Regions from separate parts of the Streptomyces longisporus genome, predicted to be linked through region 2. Evidence: riboswitches for the same ligand, from Rfam matches in the RefSeq annotation. Region 2 holds a riboswitch; each other region holds the start of a gene.
The links. Region 2 has a riboswitch for S-adenosylmethionine ahead of ABD355_RS14115 (amino acid ABC transporter permease). Riboswitches for the same ligand answer to the same signal wherever they lie in the genome.
Positions count from the first base shown of each region.

Region 1: linked by a shared signal. The riboswitch ahead of thrC (threonine synthase) and the one ahead of ABD355_RS14115 (amino acid ABC transporter permease) in region 2 are both predicted to bind S-adenosylmethionine.
Region 3: linked by a shared signal. The riboswitch ahead of ABD355_RS36075 (aminotransferase class V-fold PLP-dependent enzyme) and the one ahead of ABD355_RS14115 (amino acid ABC transporter permease) in region 2 are both predicted to bind S-adenosylmethionine.

Region 1 is NZ_BAAASG010000005.1:139,705-146,050, reverse strand. It holds gene groL (chaperonin GroEL) at 1-1,473, opposite strand, end outside; gene ABD355_RS08915 (cold-shock protein) at 1,916-2,122, opposite strand; gene ABD355_RS08910 (MoaD/ThiS family protein) at 2,575-2,850, opposite strand; gene thrC (threonine synthase) at 2,895-4,184, opposite strand; SAM riboswitch class I at 4,203-4,359, opposite strand; gene ABD355_RS08900 (glucosyl-3-phosphoglycerate synthase) at 4,532-5,476, shown strand; gene ABD355_RS08895 (alpha,alpha-trehalose-phosphate synthase (UDP-forming)) at 5,572-6,346, shown strand, end outside.
Region 2 is NZ_BAAASG010000007.1:543,429-549,774, forward strand. It holds gene ABD355_RS14100 (oxidoreductase) at 1-1,118, shown strand, start outside; gene ABD355_RS14105 (putative leader peptide) at 1,239-1,349, shown strand; gene ABD355_RS14110 (glutathione S-transferase C-terminal domain-containing protein) at 1,407-2,303, shown strand; SAM riboswitch class IV at 2,370-2,479, shown strand; gene ABD355_RS14115 (amino acid ABC transporter permease) at 2,830-3,810, shown strand; gene ABD355_RS14120 (amino acid ABC transporter ATP-binding protein) at 3,807-4,604, shown strand; gene ABD355_RS14125 (transporter substrate-binding domain-containing protein) at 4,683-5,702, shown strand; gene ABD355_RS14130 (GNAT family N-acetyltransferase) at 5,770-6,346, shown strand, end outside.
Region 3 is NZ_BAAASG010000021.1:53,831-60,176, forward strand. It holds gene ABD355_RS36055 (NYN domain-containing protein) at 1-305, opposite strand, end outside; gene ABD355_RS36060 (hypothetical protein) at 340-579, opposite strand; gene ABD355_RS36065 (rhomboid family intramembrane serine protease) at 745-1,479, shown strand; gene ABD355_RS36070 (Lrp/AsnC family transcriptional regulator) at 1,476-1,757, shown strand; gene ABD355_RS36075 (aminotransferase class V-fold PLP-dependent enzyme) at 1,797-3,173, opposite strand; SAM riboswitch class IV at 3,338-3,454, opposite strand; gene trpD (anthranilate phosphoribosyltransferase) at 3,526-4,590, opposite strand; gene qcrB (cytochrome bc1 complex cytochrome b subunit) at 4,722-6,346, opposite strand, start outside.

The sequences.
Region 1 (6,346 bases), on a different contig from region 2:
GATGATGCCTTCCTTGACCAGGTCGACGTACTCGCCGGTCGCGGCGTTCAGGCCGTGGCCCGGGGTCAGGTTGCGCACCTTCTCCACCACGACACCGCCCTCGAGGCCGGCGTTGACGGCGATCTGCTTCAGCGGGGCCTCGAGCGCGAGCTTCACGGCCTGGGCGCCGGTCGCCTCGTCACCCTCCAGGTCCAGCTTCTCGAAGACGGTGGACGCCTGGATGAGCGCGACGCCACCACCGGCGACGATGCCCTCCTCGACGGCGGCCTTCGCGTTGCGGACGGCGTCCTCGATGCGGTGCTTGCGCTCCTTGAGCTCCACCTCGGTGGCGGCACCGGCCTTGATGACCGCGACACCGCCGGCGAGCTTCGCCAGGCGCTCCTGCAGCTTCTCGCGGTCGTAGTCCGAGTCGCTGTTCTCGATCTCGGCGCGGATCTGGTTGACCCGGCCCTGCACCTGCTCCGTGGAGCCGGCGCCGTCGACGATGGTGGTCTCGTCCTTGGTGATGACCACCTTGCGGGCGCGGCCCAGCAGGTCGAGGGAGGTGTTCTCGAGCTTGAGACCGACCTCCTCGGAGATGACCTCGCCGCCGGTGAGGATGGCGATGTCGTTCAGCATCGCCTTGCGGCGGTCGCCGAAGCCGGGGGCCTTGACCGCGACGGACTTGAAGGTGCCGCGGATCTTGTTGACGACCAGGGTCGACAGGGCCTCGCCCTCGACGTCCTCGGCGATGATCAGCAGCGGCTTGCCCGACTGCATGACCTTCTCCAGGAGCGGGAGCAGGTCCTTGACGGAACCGATCTTGGAGTTGGCGATCAGGATGTACGGGTCGTCGAGCGACGCCTCCATCCGCTCCATGTCGGTGGCGAAGTACGCCGAGATGTAGCCCTTGTCGAAGCGCATACCCTCGGTGAGCTCCAGCTCCAGACCGAAGGTCTGGGACTCCTCGACGGTGATGACGCCTTCCTTGCCGACCTTGTCCATGGCCTCGGCGATGAGCTCGCCGATCTGGGTGTCGGCGGCGGAGATGGAGGCCGTGGAAGCGATCTGCTCCTTGGTCTCGACATCCTTGGCCTGCTCGAGCAGGGCACCGGAGACGGCCTCGACGGCCTTCTCGATACCGCGCTTGAGGGCCATCGGGTTGGCGCCGGCGGCTACGTTGCGCAGGCCTTCCTTGACGAGCGCCTGGGCGAGAACGGTCGCGGTGGTCGTACCGTCACCGGCGACGTCGTCCGTCTTCTTGGCGACTTCCTTGACCAGCTCGGCGCCGATCTTCTCGTACGGGTCCTCGAGTTCGATCTCCTTGGCGATGGAGACACCATCGTTGGTGATCGTGGGGGCGCCCCACTTCTTCTCGAGGACGACGTTGCGGCCCTTGGGGCCGAGCGTCACCTTCACGGCGTCCGCGAGCTGGTTCATGCCGCGCTCGAGGCCGCGCCGCGCCTCCTCGTCGAACGCGATGATCTTGGCCATGTGAAGTGGTCCCTCCAGGACTGGGGGTGATTCCTTCGGACCGCGCCCGCGCCCGCGACGGACGGCTCGCCGACCCGTGGGTTCCTTGCCCCACCCGGCCTGCGGGCCTCACCGACCCGGTCCATCTTTGTCACTCTCACCTTCAGAGTGCTAACGCCAATGATTAGCACTCGACCCCCCCGAGTGCAAGGTGCGCCCGCGGAGCGGGCTCGTTGAGGGGTGGTGGCCGGGCGACGGGTGGGCGCAAGGTGCGCCCGCGGAGCGGGCTCGTTGAGGGGTGGTGGTCGGGCGACGGGTGGGCGCAAGGTGCGCCCGCGGAGCGGGCGGCACCCGTCCAGGACCGGGCCAGGTCCTCCGGGCATGCCGAAGGGCCCGCCCCCTCAGGTGCGGACCCTTCGATCAAGAACAGAAGAACGTCGCTGCAGTTAACCCGGCGCGTGCTTCAGCTGGTCGCCAGACGGACCATGTCCGCCTGCGGCCCCTTCTGGCCCTGCGAGATCTCGAAATCGACCCGCTGACCCTCTTCCAGGGTGCGGTAGCCGTCCATCTGAATCGCACTGTAGTGGACGAAAACATCCGCACCACCGTCGACCGCGATGAAGCCGTACCCCTTCTCCGCGTTGAACCACTTGACGGTGCCCTGAGCCATGCCTAACTCCCCTATTACTGGCCCTTGCACAGATCCACACTTCGCGGATCCGGGTCAGACCTCACCCCCCACGGTTGGGGGCGTGCGCCGGAACGCGTCGACCGCGGCTGAATGTATCTGTCCAACTGCCGTCTGCAACAGGTCAATCGGACGAGAATTCCGGGCACGGCCGGTCGGGACTTTAGGGAGAATTCGCCCGAATTCAGGGCAAGTCGGGCCCCATAAATGGAGCATAAGACGCAAAAAACCTGCACACTTTGGCTACTTCTCGCTGCCCGAGAAGCAAGAACTCATATGCATGCGGCAAGCGGAGTCGAGCAGGTTCCCCAACTGTACCGTGCTCAACCATGCAGAATTGCCCCCTCCGCTTCTCTCACGGAGGGGGCAATTCGATGAACTCTTCGTAACCGACGTTACCGACGGTAATAATCGGCCGTCCGACCTGTTTCCGGTCAGCCTCCGGCGACGGCCGGGATGATCGAGACGCCCGCCCCGTCCGGAGTCGCCGTCTCCAGCCCCTGCTCGAACCGCACATCGTCGTCGTTCACGTACACGTTGACGAACCGTCGCAGCTTGCCCTGGTCGTCGAGAACCCGGGCGGCGATCCCGGTGTGGTTCTTCTCCAGATCGGCGATGACCTCGCCGAGGGTGCCGCCTTCGGCAGTCACCTCGGCCTGCCCGCCGGTGTAGGTGCGCAGGATGGTGGGGATACGAACGTTCACGCTCACGATGAAAACCTCCGGTCAGGGATGGGGGGGCGCGGGCTACGCGACTAGGCGAGGCCGGCCTCACGGAACGACTCAAGGCTCGGGCGAATCGTCGCGGTGAGCCCGGTACCGGCCACCGCGTCCAGCGTCTTCAGACCGTCACCCGTATTGAGGACGACCGTGGTCAGGGTCGGGTCGAGAACACCGTTCTCGATCAGCTTCCGGGTCACACCCACGGTCACCCCGCCGGCGGTCTCCGCGAAGATGCCCTCGGTCCGGGCGAGCAGCCGAATCGCATCGACGATCTGCTCGTCGTTCACGTCCTCCACGGCCCCACCGGTACGGCGGGCGATGTCCAGCACATACGGACCGTCCGCCGGGTTGCCGATGGCCAGCGACTTGGCGATCGTGTTCGGCTTCTGCGGCCGTACGACGTCGTGCCCCGCCTTGTACGCGACGGAGACAGGGCTGCACCCCTCGGCCTGCGCCCCGAAGATCTTGTACGGCTTGTCCTCGACGAGCCCGAGCTTGATCAGCTCCTGCAGCCCCTTGTCGATCTTCGTGAGCTGCGAGCCGGAGGCGATCGGCACGACCAGCTGGTCCGGCAGCCGCCAGCCGAGCTGCTCGCAGATCTCGTACGCCAGGGTCTTGGAGCCCTCCGCGTAGTACGGCCGCAGGTTGACGTTGACGAAGCCCCAGCCCTCGCCGGCCGGGTCGCCGATCAGCTCGGAGCAGAAGCGGTTCACGTCGTCGTAGTTGCCCTCGATGCCGACGAGCTCGCCGCCGTAGACCGCGGCCATGACGACCTTGCCCTGCTCCAGGTCGTGCGGGATGAACACGCAGGAACGGAAGCCGGCGCGGGCGGCCGCGGCACCCACCGCACCGGCCAGGTTGCCGGTGGACGAGCAGGACAGGGTGGTGAAGTCGAAGGCGCGGGCGGCCTCGATGGCCTGGGCGACGACCCGGTCCTTGAAGGAGTGCGTCGGGTTGCCGGAGTCGTCCTTCACGAACAGCTTGCCGGCGTCGACGCCCAGCTCGCGGGCGAGGTTGTCGGCCTTGACGAGCTTGGTCCAACCGGGGTTGATGTTGGGCTTGTCCGCCACGTCCGCCGGAACGGGCAGCAGGGGCGCGTAACGCCAGATGTTCGCGGGACCCGCCTCGATCTGCTTGCGGAGTTCCTCGGTGTCGTAGGCCGAGAAGTCGTAGGCGATCTCGAGCGGGCCGAAACACTCCTCGCAGGCGAAGACCGGGCCGAGAGGCACCTGGTGACCGCACTCGCGGCAGGAGAGCGCCGCAGCGGGACCGAGGTCGACGGTCGTGGAGTCGGTGGTGCTTGCAACAGTCTGCGCAGCCATGTGAGGCGAGGCCCTTTCTCCTCATCTTCCTCACGACGCATCTCGCCGTGAGACGGATTTGGCACCTTCCCTAGCCGGGAGCCTCGCGGAACGATCGGCATCGATCGGTACGAGACCGGCTGGAGGGTTGCCGGGGCTTCATCGGGCCGTATCCCTCTGCCCCTCTGGATGAGCGGTATTCGGTTGTTCAACTCGTTCAACGCCGGGCGACCCCCGACATGCGATGGTCACCAGCGTTGTTCAAGACTGTAACCGAAGGCCAGGACAGTTGAGATAGTCGTCCGAACCGCGAGATGGATCACACGGTGATCCGGTTTTCGCCGAGAGAACGCAGAGGAGCCGCCTACGTGCTGGAAGAAGTCGAGCGCTGGCTGAGCACCCGCTCCTGGTCCCTGACCGACCGCCCTCTCCACCAGATCCTCGCCGCCAAGCAGCGCACCGGGCAGTCGGTCAGCGTCGTGCTGCCCGCGCTCAACGAGGAGGAGACGGTCGGCGACATCGTCGCGATCATCCGTCACGACCTGATGCAGCAGGTTCCGCTCGTCGACGAGATCGTCGTCGTCGACTCGGGGTCCACCGACCGCACGTCCGAGGTCGCCGCGGCGGCCGGGGCCAAGGTCGTCCACCGTGACGACATCCTGCCCCGCATCCCGACCGTCCCCGGCAAGGGCGAGGTGCTGTGGCGCTCGCTCCTGGTCACCGGCGGGGACATCGTCTGCTTCATCGACGCCGACCTGAAGGAGTTCTCCTCCGACTTCGTCTCCGGGATCGTCGGCCCGCTGCTCACCGAGCCGGGGGTCGACCTGGTCAAGGGCATGTACGACCGTCCGCTGGCCGGCGCGCAGGGCCAGGGCGGCCGGGTCACCGAGCTGATGGCGCGTCCGCTGCTGAACATGCACTGGCCGCAGCTGGCGGGCTTCGTGCAGCCGCTCGGCGGCGAGTACGCGGCCCGGCGCAGCCTGCTGGAACAGCTGCCGTTCCCCGTCGGGTACGGCGTCGAGCTGGGCATGCTGGTGGACGCCCTGCACCTGGTGGGCCTCGACGCGCTCGCCCAGGTGGACGTCGGGGTGCGCAAGCACCGCCATCAGGACGGGCAGGCGCTGGGCCGGATGTCCGCCGCGATCTACCGCACGGCACAGCTGAGACTGGCCCGCGGCCATCTCATCCGTCCCTCCCTCACCCAGTTCGAACGGGGCGAGGACGGCTTCGAGCCGCGCACCTACTCCGTGGACACGGAGGAGCGGCCGCCGATGGTGGAGATCGCGGAGTACGCGTCGCGCAAGGTCGCCTGAGGCGGCGCGTTACGCGCTGCAGCCGGTGTATACGGTCCACCCGCAGAGCGCAGACGTACGTTTGAGCGTTTACGGGCCGGGCTAGGTTGAGGCGTATGGCTTCCACGTACGGCGCTGGTCATCAGGTGCTGGTCGCGTCCAACCGCGGCCCGGTCTCGTACGAAGTGCAGGAGGACGGCTCGCTGGCCGCCAGGCGCGGCGGCGGCGGGCTGGTCTCCGGCCTCTCCGCGATCGGGCCCGACGCGGACGCCCTGTGGGTGTGCTCGGCGCTGTCCGACGGCGACCGCGAGGCGGTACGGCGCGGGGTCGGCGAGGACGGGGTGCGGATGCTCGACATCCCGGCCGACGTGCACGCCGACGCGTACAACGGCATCGCGAACTCGGTGCTGTGGTTCGTCCACCACATGCTGTACCAGACGCCCCTGGAGCCGGTCTTCGACGCGGAGTTCCGGCGGCAGTGGGCGTCGTACGAGACCTACAACCGGGCCTTCGCCGAGGCGCTGGCCCAGGAGGCGGCCGAGGGCGCGGCGGTGCTGGTGCAGGACTACCACCTGTGTCTGGTGCCGGGCATGCTCCGCGAGCTCCGTCCCGATCTGCGCATCGGGCACTTCTCGCACACGCCGTGGGCGCCGGTGGACTACTTCCGGATGCTGCCGGACGACATCGCCGAGCGGCTCCTGAACGGCATGCTGGGCGCCGACCGGCTGGGCTTTTTGACCCGGCGCTGGGCGGACGCGTTCACGGCGTGCGCCACGGCGGTGGTGGGCGGCCTCGGGGGCACGGCGATCGGCGTGCACGGCCTCGGCGCGGACGCCGACTTCCTGCGCAAGCGCTCGCACGAGGCCGATGTGGCCGAGCGGATGGCCGCAC
Region 2 (6,346 bases):
TCTCCGCCTTCCACCGGGAGCTCAGTGCCCTGTCGCTCACCCACGCGCACGTGACCGGCGGAGTGAACCTCAACAAGGCCCGACTGCTCGCCCCCGAGGGGTGGGCCCTGTCCGCCGGCGGCCTGGTCACGGACGGAGGCCTCTTCTGCGGGGGCGGCTTCGTCGCGCACGGTGAAGTGCGGCTGCTGGGCGCGCAGTTGCCGGGCGGGCTGTTCATGCAGGGCGCGCAGCTGGAGCGCCCCGGCCCGCGCGGCGTGGCCCTCGCCCTGGACAACGCGGTGGCCTCGACGCTGGAGTTCTCCCGGGGCTTCACCGCGAACGGCACCGTGCGTCTGCGCGGTACCCGGGTCTCGGACAACGTGACCTTCCAGGGAGCCGTCCTGAACGGGCCTCCCGGCGGTGACGGCCCGGCCCTGCTGTGTGCGCTCATGCAGGCCGTCGACTTCGACCTCACCCTCGCCCGCCAGCCGTCCCAGGCGGTGGACCTGCGGGGCGCGCAGGTGTCGTACCTCCACGACAACGAGCACAGCTGGCCGCAGACGGTGGAGCTGGACGGCTTCGTCTACGGCTCCATCAAGGTGACGGTGGCGGGCGAGCGGCGGGAGGCGGTGGGGTGGCCGGGCTCCGTGGCGCACCGCATGCGGTGGATAGGACGCAGCCCCGGCTACAGCCCCCAGCCGTACGAGCAGTTGGCGAGCTGGTACCGCACGGCGGGCCACGACGACGACGCCCGCCGGGTGCTGCTGGCCAAGCAGCGGCACCGGCGGCGCACGTTGCGGCCGGCGGCCCGCGCATGGGGGCACTTGCTGGACGTGACCGTGGGCTACGGCTACCGGCCCTGGCTGGCGGGCATCTGGCTGCTCGTGCTGACCCTGCTGGGCACCCTGACGTTCGGCGCTCACAGCCCCACACGGGTGCAGGCGGGCGAGGGGCCCCGGTTCCAGCCGCTCGTCTACACACTCGACCTGTTGATCCCGATCGGCGGTCTGGGCCAGCGCACCACCTGGTACTGGACGAGCGGCACCCTCCAGTGGCTGGCCTATCTGCTGATCGCCTTCGGCTGGGTGCTGACGACGGCCGTCATCGCGGGCGTGACCCGCGCCCTGCAGAAGAACTGACCGATCAGAGGCAGGGGCGTGTCCACTGCGCTGTCCGCATTGCGGGACGGCCCTCTTGACGTGGCTCCGAGGCGGACCGACACTCCAGAGGAGAATCCTAGTGAATAGGTAGGGAAACGCATGGGGCGCCTTGAGCCGGTCACCGTCCGAGTGATCCGTCGGCCTCTCCTCACCTCCCGCCGTCACATCGATCTGCAGCGTGTCTGCAGTGCGATCAGCCCCCAGGGCTGAGTTCGCCCGACGTCGCTTCCGCCGCGCGTACGTCCGCGCCCTCTCCCGGGGAGACCCATGTCCGTCACACCGCTGGCCGCCCACACCTCCGCCCAGCCCGCCCCCGCCTTCCGCGGCCGGATCGGCAGCGACGCCCGCAGCGGCCACTACGCCGTACCGGGCCGCTACCGCCTCCATCTGTCGACCGCGTGTCCCGACGGCCTGCGCATCGCCGTCATCCACAGCCTGCTCGGCCTGGACACCGTCTGTCCGGCGACCTTCCTGCCCGCCGTGCCCGACACCCCCGAAGGCGGCCACTGCGCCCTGCGCCCGCTGTACGAGGCGAGCGCGCACCACTACACCGGACCGGCCGTCGCGCCCGTGCTCAGCGACGACTGGTCCGGACGGATCGTCAGCACACACGTCCCGGACATCATGCGCGACCTCGCCCGCCGCTTCGGCGGCGACCGCCCCTCGCCCTACCCGTGCGGCGCGGAGTCGGAGATCGAGGCCGTCGAGCGGATGTGCGCGCAGGGCATCGAGGACGCCGCGCAGCGCGCCGGATCGGCCGGCGGTGAGGAATCCGAGCGCGCGGCGGCGCTCGAGACGCTGCTCGAAACGCTCGGTGCGCTGGAGCGGTGGCTGGTCGGGCGGACGTATATGATCCGCGACGAAATCACGGCCGCGGACGTCGAGTTGTGGGTCGCGCTGGTCCAACTCGACACCGTGCACCGCAACCACCTGGACGCCGGTGCGGTCCAGCGGATCGCCGGTCATCCCACCCTGTGGGCCTACGCCCGCCGGCTGGCCGCCCATCCGGCCTTCGGCGCCCATCTCGACCTGGACGGCATCGCCCGGCGCCACCACGCGCGTTGCCAGGGTCTGGAGGCCGCCGGAGCCGCCGTCCAGATCCTGGACTGGGCGGCCCATGCATCCGACGGAAACGGGACAGTGGCGCAGGTCAACAGGGATTGAGTCGTTCCACACAGTGGACCGGCGTTGACATTCCTTCGGGCAATTGTTTTAACTACGAACCAGAACGGTCATGAGTGTCAGCGACAAGCCCTGGCTGGCTGACCGGCAACCCTCGCTCCGCGGTGGGGTGCCCCAGGTGACGACCGGACCGGATGACGTTTCGGTAAGCGCGAGGCCCACAAGGGCCGGAACAGTGATGGTGACGCCATGTACGCAGCTCCCAGGACGGCCGCACGCCGCCCTCAGGGCTGCGTACAGCCGTACGCGAACCTGCTGAACCTGTTCGCCGCCGACCGTGCCGTCGATCTGCTCCGTGTGAACAGCGCACTGTGTACCGCACCGGGCTGTGCCCGCTGTCGGGGCTGACACCTCCCCACAGCCCTCGCACCCCCTGACGAACACCGCCCGCGCGGTGTGCCGTTGTCCTCCCCGCCCCCGGTGCCCCTGTACACCCGTGCGCTGAGCGAGCCGCTCCCGCGCACGGCTGCCGCGGCCTGTGGGGTGTCCGACTCCGCCGGAGCCCACCATGAGTGAACCCCCTGGCGCCACCGTCGCCCTCGCCGATGCGCCGCCCGCCGACGAACAGTCAAAGCCCCTCGCCGCACAGCGGGTTCTGCCGCTGCGCAGGCCGGGACGCTGGATCGCCACCGCCGTCGTCCTGATCCTCGCGGCCCAGTTCGTGCACGGCCTGACGACCAACCCGTTCTACCAGTGGGACCGCTTCGGCTACTGGTTCCTGCGGCCCAACATACTCGACGGTCTGCTCATCACCCTCGAAGTCGCCGCCTACAGCGCGGTGTTGGGCCTGGCCGGCGGTATCGTCCTCGCTCTGGCCCGGCTCTCGAAGAGTCCGGTGCTGCGGGCCGTCAGCTGGACCTACATCTGGGCGCTGCGCTCCATCCCGCTCATCGTGGTGCTGCTCTTCCTCTACAACTTCAGCGCCCTGTACAAGACGTTGAGCGTCGGCGTCCCCTTCGGACCGGCCTTCCTCTCCTTCGACGAGTCCAAGCTCGCCACCGACATGGTCGTCGCCGTCATCGGCCTCAGCCTCAACGAGGCGGCCTACGCGGCCGAGGTCGTCCGCGGCGGCATCCTCTCCGTCGACCAGGGCCAGCACGAGGCGGCTGCGGCCCTGGGCCTGCCGAAGAGCTACCAGTTCACGAAGATCGTCTTCCCGCAGGCGCTGCGCTCGATCACCCCGAACTACGTCAACCAGCTCATCGGCCTGATCAAGAGCACCTCGCTGGTCTTCTACGTCTCGCTGCTCGACCTGTTCGGCACCGCGCAGTCCATGGGCTCCACCTACCCCGGCGACATCGTGCCGCTGCTGCTGGTCGCCACCGTCTGGTACCTGATCCTGACCAGCGTCGTCTCCGTCATCCAGTTCTACGTCGAGCGGTACTACGCCCGGGGCGCCACCCGCTCCCTGCCGCCGACGCCGTTGCAGAAGCTCCGCACCGGTCTGACCGACCTGCGAGCCCGTATCCGCAGGGAGGCCGCCGTATGAGCGCGAAGACCCTCGAGGCGCTGGCCGGCGTCGAGGCCGCCACCGTAGAGGTGCACGACGTGCACAAGTGGTACGGCGCCCACCGCGTCCTGAACGGCATCGACCTGACGGTGCGACCGGGCGAGGTGACCGTGATCCTCGGCCCGTCCGGCTCCGGCAAGTCCACCCTGCTGCGGGTCGTCAACCACCTGGAGAAGCCCGAGATCGGCCACGTCAGCATCAACGGCGAACTGATCGGGGTGAAGCGGCACGGCGAGCGCCTGAAGGAGCTCAGTGAGCGGGCCATCCTCACCCAGCGCGGCCGCATCGGTTTCGTCTTCCAGAACTTCAACCTCTTCCCGCACCTGACGGTCCTGGACAACGTGGCCGCCGCCCCGGTCGCCACCGGCAGGCTCAACAAGCCCGAAGCGCAGGACCTCGCCCGCGAGCTGCTCGGCCGGGTGGGCCTCGCCGACAAGACCGGCGCCTACCCGCGCCAGCTCTCCGGCGGCCAGCAGCAACGCGTCGCCATCGCCCGCGCCCTCGCCCTGCGCCCCGGCGTCATCCTCTTCGACGAGCCCACCTCCGCCCTCGACCCCGAACTCGTCGGCGAGGTCCTCGCCGTCATCAAGGACCTGGCGACCAGCGGCACCACGCTCGTCATCGTCACCCATGAGATCGGCTTCGCCCGCGAGATCGCCGACCGGGTCGTCTTCATCGACGGCGGACGGATCGTCGAACAGGGCCCGCCCTCCGAGGTCCTCGACAAGCCGCAGCACGAGCGAACCAGGGACTTCCTCAGCAAGGTCCTCTGACCCCCCTGACGCACTGGCGCGCCGCACGACTTCCCCCCACGCCACACCTCCTCACCCTCTCAGCGACAAGGAACGGCCATGTCTGTCCACTTCACCCGACGCAGCCTGATCCGCGGCATCACCGCGGCGACCGCGGTCGCCTCCCTCGCCACCGGGCTCGCCGCCTGCGGTGGGAACAGCGACGCGGCCACCACGACCGCCGCGGACGGGACCGTGGCCGTCGGACAGCTCTCCAACGGCGCCGCCAAGCAGACCAGCCTCAAGGTCTCCGAGGTGAAGTCGATCAGTGCGGAACTGCCCAAGTCCGTCAAGAGCAGCGGCAAGCTGGAGATCGGCATCGGCGCCCTGCCCGCCGGTTTCGCGCCGCTGGCCTACGTCGGCAGCGACCAGAAGACCCTCACCGGCGCCGAGCCCGACTTCGGCCGCCTCGTCGCCGCGGTCCTCGGCCTGAAGCCCGAGCTGAAGAACTTCACCTGGGAGAACCTCTTCGTCGGCATCGACAGCGGCAAGGTGAACGTGGCCTTCTCGAACGTCACCGACACCGAGGAGCGCAAGAAGAAGTACGAGTTCGCCTCCTACCGCAAGGACAACCTCGGCTTCGAGGTGCTCAAGTCCAGCAAGTGGAACTTCGACGGCAACTACGAGAACCTCGCCGGCAAGACCGTCTCCGTCGGCGCCGGCACGAACCAGGAGAAGCTCCTCCTGGAGTGGAAGAAGAAGCTGGAGAGCGAGGGCAAGAAGCTCACCGTCAAGTACTACCCGGACCGCAACGGCACCTACCTGGCCCTGAACAGCGGCAAGATCGACTCCTTCTTCGGCCCCAACCCCGGCATCGCGTACCACATCACCCAGTCCGCGAACACGCCCGACCCGACGCGCAACGCGGGCACCTACTCGGGCGCCGGCGCCTCGCTGCAGGGCCTGATCGCCGCCACCGCAAAGAAGGACAGCGGCCTCGCCAAGCCGCTCGCCGACGCCATCAACTACCTGATCGAGAACGGTCAGTACGCCAAGTGGCTGGCCGCCTGGAACCTCTCCAACGAGGCCGTCGCCAAGTCCGAGGTCAACCCGCCCGGCCTGCCCCTCGACAACTCCTGACCCGCCCGACAGGGACCCCGCCGCCGCCCCGCGGTGGGGTCCCCAGGCCCTCGGAGACCGCCCCACGATGTCCGCCACCAGCATCGAAGCCACCTCCTCGCACCTTCTGGACAACCCCGCCTGGGCAGCCCTCACCGGCCCGCACGCGTCCTTCGCCGAACGCGTCGGCCGTGCCGCCCGCTACCGGCAGGACGTGGCCCCCTTCTACGCCGTCACCGACACCGGCGACCCACGGGCCTGGGCCGACCTGGCCACCCTCGTCGGCCCCGGCGGCACCGCCTCGGTGCGCGGAGTGACGGAGGCGCCGGCCGGGTGGGAGGTCCTGCGTACCGGACACGGTGTCCAGCTCGTGGACACCCGTCTGCGCGCCGAGCCCGACCCCGAAGCCGTACGGCTCGGCCCCGACGACGTACCCGAGATCCTCGACCTGGTCGCCCGCACCCAACCGGGCCCCTATCTGCCCCGCACCGTCGAGATGGGCACCTACCTCGGCATCCGCCACAGCGGCCGGCTGATCGCCCTGGCCGGCGAGCGCCTCCACCCGCCGGGCTGGACCGAGATCAGCGCCGTGTGCACCGACCCCGCCTACCGCGGCCGGGGCCTGGCCACCCGCCTGGTCCGCGCGGTCGCAGCCGGCATCAAGG
Region 3 (6,346 bases), on a different contig from region 2:
GGCGAGCCGGAGTCGAGAGCGCCGGTGAGTTCCGGCTGGGTCTCTCTCAGCTTCTCCCCGATGCGCTGCCGGAACAGCGGATCGGTCTCCAGGGCGGCCGCCATCGCGTTGCCGGCGAACTTGGCCCGCCGGTTCGGTGCGAAGCGGGCGTACTGCCTGAGCTGGGCGGGCAGTTCACCGACGGTCAGCCCGCCGAAGCCGTCCGAGACGATCTGGACGACCCTGCGGCGCACTCCGTCGGGCAGCGGACGGTCAAGCACCTCGGCGGTGCCGTCGCCCGGCCCCCCGCCTGTGGTCTCCACCATCCGTCACACCCCATTACCTGTGGGGCCGCTCCGCTCAGGAGTCGGCGCCCGGCCTGTCCACGAGTTCCACCTGATCCACCGCGTTGCACCAGCGACAGCGCACCGACTCGATGGTCTCACTGACCACCTCGCGCTCCTCGACCTTGGGCTCACCGGCCAGATCGAGGTGGACGTACTCGACGACCTTCGACGAGCGGGTCACGTCGAAACGCGTGAGGTTGCCGCAGAGGGTGCAGCGCCACCGCGTCGTGGCGGTCGGCAGGGGAACCGTCATCGTGCCTGTGCTCTTTCCTTCTAGGCCTTCTATTGTCAGTGACGCCCGAGCTTCCCCGGGCGTGTGGCTCGTAACCCTACGGCCTGGCACGGACTCGCCGCCCGTCCGTCCACGGCGGCGAGGCGGTCTGTGCGACTGCGTCCTGTTACGTCATGCTCTGTGTTCATGATCGGCAAGTGGAGCGCGACCGTCGGCAGAGCGATCCGGCGCCCCTCGGCGCCCATGACGCACACGCTGATCGCCCTGTGCTGTCTGCTCTTCGTCACCGGCCCCGCAGCCGGCCTCAATCCGGTCCACGGTTCCGGCGAGGCGCTGCTCGCCGCCCAGCGCGCCTACTTCCATCGCTGGGGAGTCGTCCCGGCCGAGCTGTTCCAGGGCTCCCCCAGGGCCGCCCTGACCCCCGCCACGGCCCTGTTCGTGCACGGCAGCTGGGTGCACCTGCTCGGCAACATGCTCTTCCTCTACGTCTTCGGGGCGATGACCGAGGAACGGATGGGCCGCGTCCAGTTCACGCTCTTCTACGTCGGCTGCGGCTACCTCGCCCTGCTGGGGTACGCGGCGGCCAATGCCACGTCCCAGCAGTCCCTGGTCGGCGCGTCCGGGGCGATCTCGGCGGTCCTCGGCGCGTTTCTGTACCTGTTCCCCGGGGCGCGGGTGACCAGTCTCCTGCCGTTCCTCTTCTTCCTGCCCCTGCGCTTCCCCGCCTGGATCGTGCTGCCCTTCTGGGCGGCCCTGCAGTGGCTGGCGGCCGGGCACGCGGCGACGGGACCGGGGGTGGCCTATCTGGCCCACCTGGTGGGCTTCGGCCTGGGCTTCGTCTACGCCTGGGTCCGATTCGGCCGTACGACTAGAGTGAAGTCCGCCCCAGCAACGGCCCCCGAGGGAGAGAACCAGCCGTGATCACCGCGATCGTCCTCATCAAGACCAGCGTGGACCGGATCCCCGAGATCGCGGAGCGGATCGCTTCGCTGGAGAGCGTGAGTGAAGTCTTTTCCGTGACCGGAACGTATGACCTGATCGCGATGGTGCGGGTGAAGCAGCACGAGGATCTTGCTGATGTGATTCCTGGCAGCATCAGCAAGATCCCCGGTGTCGAGGCGACGGATACACACGTCGCGTTTCGTACGTACTCGCAGCACGATCTGGAGGCGGCTTTCGCCATCGGGCTGGATTCCTGAGGGCCGCCCAGGCGTCTGCGGGGAGGCGAGAGCCGCTGCTCACACCGCCGGGACGCAGCGGCCGTCCTCCGTGCGGTACTGCCACTTGGCGCCGTCCGCCACCAGTTCCTGCACGGCGGTGACGAAGCGCTCGACGTGTTCGTCGGGGGTGCCGGCGCCGAAGCTGACGCGGATGGCGTTGAGGGACTTCTCGCCGGGGGCGGCCTCGGGGGCGCCGCACTCGCCCTGGGTCTGCGGGTCACTGCCCAGGAGGGTGCGGACCAGCGGGTGGGCGCAGAAGAGACCGTCGCGGACGCCGATGCCGTACTCGGCGGAGAGCGCGGCGGCGAAGTGCGAGCTGTTCCAGCCCTCGACGACGAAGGAGATCACGCCGACCCGGGGGGCGTCGTCGCCGAAGAGGGAGAGCACCTTCACCTGCGGGACCTCCGCCAGGCCCGCCCTGACCTTCTCGATCAGGTGCTGCTCACGGGCGACCAGGGCGTCGAAGCCGGCCTCGGTGAGCGCCTTGCAGGCCGACGCGATGGAGTAGGCGCCGATCACGTTCGGGGAGCCGGCCTCGTGGCGGGCGGCGCTGTCGTGCCACTCCACGTCCACGCCGCCGTCCTCGCGCCGGGTGACCTTGCGGCTGGCGCCGCCACCCGCGAGGTAGGGGTCGGCGGCCTGCAGCCAGTCGGCGCGGCCGGCCAGCACGCCGGAGCCGAAGGGCGCGTACAGCTTGTGGCCGGAGAAGGCGACCCAGTCGACGTCGAGGTCCTGCACGGAGACCGGGTGGTGCGGGGCGAGCTGGGCGGCGTCCAGGACGATACGGGCGCCGTGCGCATGGGCCGCCGCCGCGAGCTCGCGTACGGGCCACAGCTCACCGGTGACGTTCGAGGCGCCGGTGACGCAGACCAGGGCCGGGCCATGGCTCCCTTCAACGGACACAGTACGGCCGGCGAGGGCCTTCTCCAGCGTCTCGACGGCCTGCTGCGGGGTGCGCGGGGCGTTGAGGTAGGTGACCCGGGCGTCCTTCCAGGGCAGCAGGCTGGCGTGGTGCTCGGTCTCGAAGACGAAGACCTGGCAGTCGGCCGGGAGGGCCCGCGCCAGCAGGTTGAGGGAGTCCGTGGTCGACCGGGTGAAGATCAGCTGGTCGTCGGCGCGGCAGTCGAGGAACTCGGCGACGGTCCTGCGGGCGTTCTCGAAGAGGTCGGTCGACAGCTGGGAGAGATAGCCGGCGCCGCGGTGGACGCTGCCGTAGTAGGGCGCGTAGGCCGCAACGTCGTCCCACACGCGCTGCAGGGCGGGCGCGCTGGCCGCGTAGTCGAGCGCCGCATAGGTGACTTCGCCGCCCGTGACGAGCGGGACGGTGACATCCCGCCCCAGAACGGGCAGCGGGGCACAAACCGAGGTGGCGGCGGCAGCGGTGGAGACAGACATGGCGGAACTCCCGTGTGGGCAGGTGGAATTCGCCCCGCGAGCGGTGGCGCTCCAGCAGGGGCGTGAAGAAGAAAAGGGGATGCGGAGGCGGGGCTCTGCGGCCCTATCGCATTCGCTTGCTCACGGAAGGCTCCTCGACGACCAGGACCCCTGGTTGCTCGAGGGGTCCGCGCTTGCCGTAGACCTCGCTGCCTACGGCCTGGTCTTCACCCGGGGCACCCCGCCACGGACGGAGGGTTGCCGGACAGTCGGCCGGGGCCTCATGACTGTCACTCATGACCTGGACAGGAACGTACGTGAAGTGATCGCGGTCCCGCAACTCGTGTCCGCATTGCGGGACCGCACTGCCCTGCTATGCGTTGCTGGCCGCCACCCAGCGCTCCAGCGCCCGCTTGGCCGCGCCGGAGTCGATCGACTGCGCCGCCTTGTCCATGCCGGCCCGGATCTGCTCGGCCAGCGTCCCGGGGCCCGGGTCGAGGGCGACGAGCGCGGCCGCCGAGTTCAGCAGTACGGCGTCCCGCACCGGGCCCTTCTCGCCGTCGAGGAGCCTGCGGGCGACCTCCGCGTTGTACGACGGGTCGGCGCCGCGCAGGGCCTCCACCGGAACCAGCTCGATGCCGACGTCACGGGGGTCGAAGGTCTCCTCGGTGACCTTGCCGTCCCGGACGACCCAGACGCGTGAGGTGGCCGTCGTCGTCAGCTCGTCGAAGCCGTCGTCGCCGCGGAAGACGAGGGAGGAGTTGCCGCGCTCGGCGAGGACGCCGGCGATGAGTGGCGCCAGGCGCGGGTCTGCGACACCCACCGCCTGTGCCTTCACCTTCGCCGGGTTGGTCAGCGGACCGAGGGCGTTGAAGGTCGTCCGAATGCCCAACTGCCCTCGTGCGGCGGCCACATGACGCAGCGCCGGATGGAACTTGATGGCGAAGCAGAACGTGATGCCGGCTTCCTCCGCGACCTCCGCCACCCGCTTCGGCGTCAGTTCCAGATTGACGCCCAGCTTCTCCAGCACGTCCGAGGCCCCGGACGCCGAGGAGGCGGCCCGGTTGCCGTGCTTGACGACTTTTGCGCCCGTGCCCGCGATGACGATCGCCGACATCGTGGAGATGTTCACCGTCTTCGCGCCGTCGCCGCCCGTACCGACGATGTCGACGGTCCGTCCCGGCACCTCGATCACGTTCGCGTGCTCGTACATCGTGCGGACCAGCCCGGTGATCTCCTCGACGGTCTCGCCCTTGGCGCGCAGCGCCACCGCGAACCCGGCGATCTGGGCGTCGGTCGCCTCACCGCGCATGATCAGGTCCATCGCCCAGGCGGTGTCGTCGGCGCTGAGGTCGTGGCCGTCCAGCAGGCCGTTCAGCAGCCGGGGCCAGGAACGGCCCGCCGCGGTGTCGCCTCCAGCGGGGGTCACAGCGCTCATGAGGCCGCTCCTGGTCGTCGTAGAAGAAGAAAACGAGTGTGAGGCCACCCTATCCAGCTCAGGGCATGGAAAAGGGCCCCCGTCCGAAGACCGGACGGGGGCCCTTGCCGTGGCGTGGCGAGCCGCAGCGATCAGTGGTGGCCGTGGCCGCTCGTGATCTCCCTGTACTCCTCGACGGTGGGCTTCGGAATCTGGGACTCCTCGCCGTAGTACGCCTCGCTGAGCTTGGCGCGCAGTCGCTCGGAGCCCTTGACCTTGCGCTCGACGCCGTTCTCGTCGACCGTCGGGCCGATCTGGGCCGGCTTGTACTGCTCGTGCGCCGTGAGGGTGTGCAGGGCGTCCTGGCTGAGCGGCTCGTGCACCTCGATGAACTCACCGTGCGGCAGGCGCTTGATGATGCCCGACTCGCGGCCGTGCAGCACCTTGTCCTTGTCGCGGCGCTGGAGGCCGAGGCAGATCCGCTTGGTGGCGAGGAACACGAGGACCGGCACGACGAAGAAGCCGACGCGCACGAACCAGGTGATCGCGTTGATCGACAGGTGGAAGTGCGTGGCCCACAGGTCGTTGCCGCCACCGATCATCAGCACGAAGTACCAGGAGATCCACGCGGCGCCGAACGCGGTACGCGTCGGGGCGTTGCGCGGACGGTCCAGGATGTGGTGCTCGCGCTTGTCGCCGGTGACCCAGGACTCGATGAACGGGTAGACCGCGATCGCGACCAGGACCAGCGGGAAGATCACCAGCGGGATGAACACGCCCAGGACGAGCGTGTGGCCCCAGAGGTTGATCTCCCAGCCCGGCATCGTACGGATCAGGCCCTCGGAGAAGCCCATGTACCAGTCGGGCTGGGCGCCGGTGGACACCTGGTCCGGACGGTAGGGGCCCATGGCCCAGATCGGGTTGATCGAGGCGATCGCCGCGATGGCCGTGATGACGCCGAAGACCAGGAAGAAGAAGCCGCCGGCCTTCGCCATGTACACGGGCAGCAGGGGCATGCCGACGACGTTGTTGTTCGTCTTGCCGGGGCCCGCGAACTGCGTGTGCTTGTGGTAGAAGACCAGGATCAGGTGGCCCACCATCAGGCCGAGCATGATGCCCGGCAGCAGCAGGATGTGGACCGAGTAGAACCGGGCCACGAAGTCGCCGCCCGGGAACTCGCCGCCGAAGAGGAACATCGACAGGTACGTACCGACGATCGGCACGGACAGGATCGCGCCCTCCATGAAGCGGACACCGGTGCCGGAGAGCAGGTCGTCCGGGAGCGAGTAACCGGTGAAGCCGGTGAACATGCCCAGGACGAGCAGCAGGAAGCCGAAGATCCAGTTGACCTCACGCGGCTTGCGGAACGCGCCGGTGAAGAACACACGCATCATGTGCACGAACATGCCCGCGAGGAAGATCAGCGCGGCCCAGTGGTGGATCTGCCGGATCAGCAGACCACCGCGCACATCGAAGGAGATGTGCAGGGTCGAGTTGAACGCCTCGGACATCATCTGGCCCTGCAGCGGGATGTAGCTGCCGTGGTACTCCACCTCGTTCATCGACGGGTGGAAGAACAGCGTCAGATACACACCCGTGAGGATGAGGATGATGAAGCTGTACATGCACACTTCGCCCAACATGAACGACCAGTGGTCGGGGAAGATCTTGCGCATGTTGGTCTTGGCCAGGGAGTAGATCCCCAGCCGGCCGTCGGCCCAGTCGGCGACGCGCTCGCCGGCCGGCGCTTTGCCGCGCCGGGACTCGGTGTTCTCGT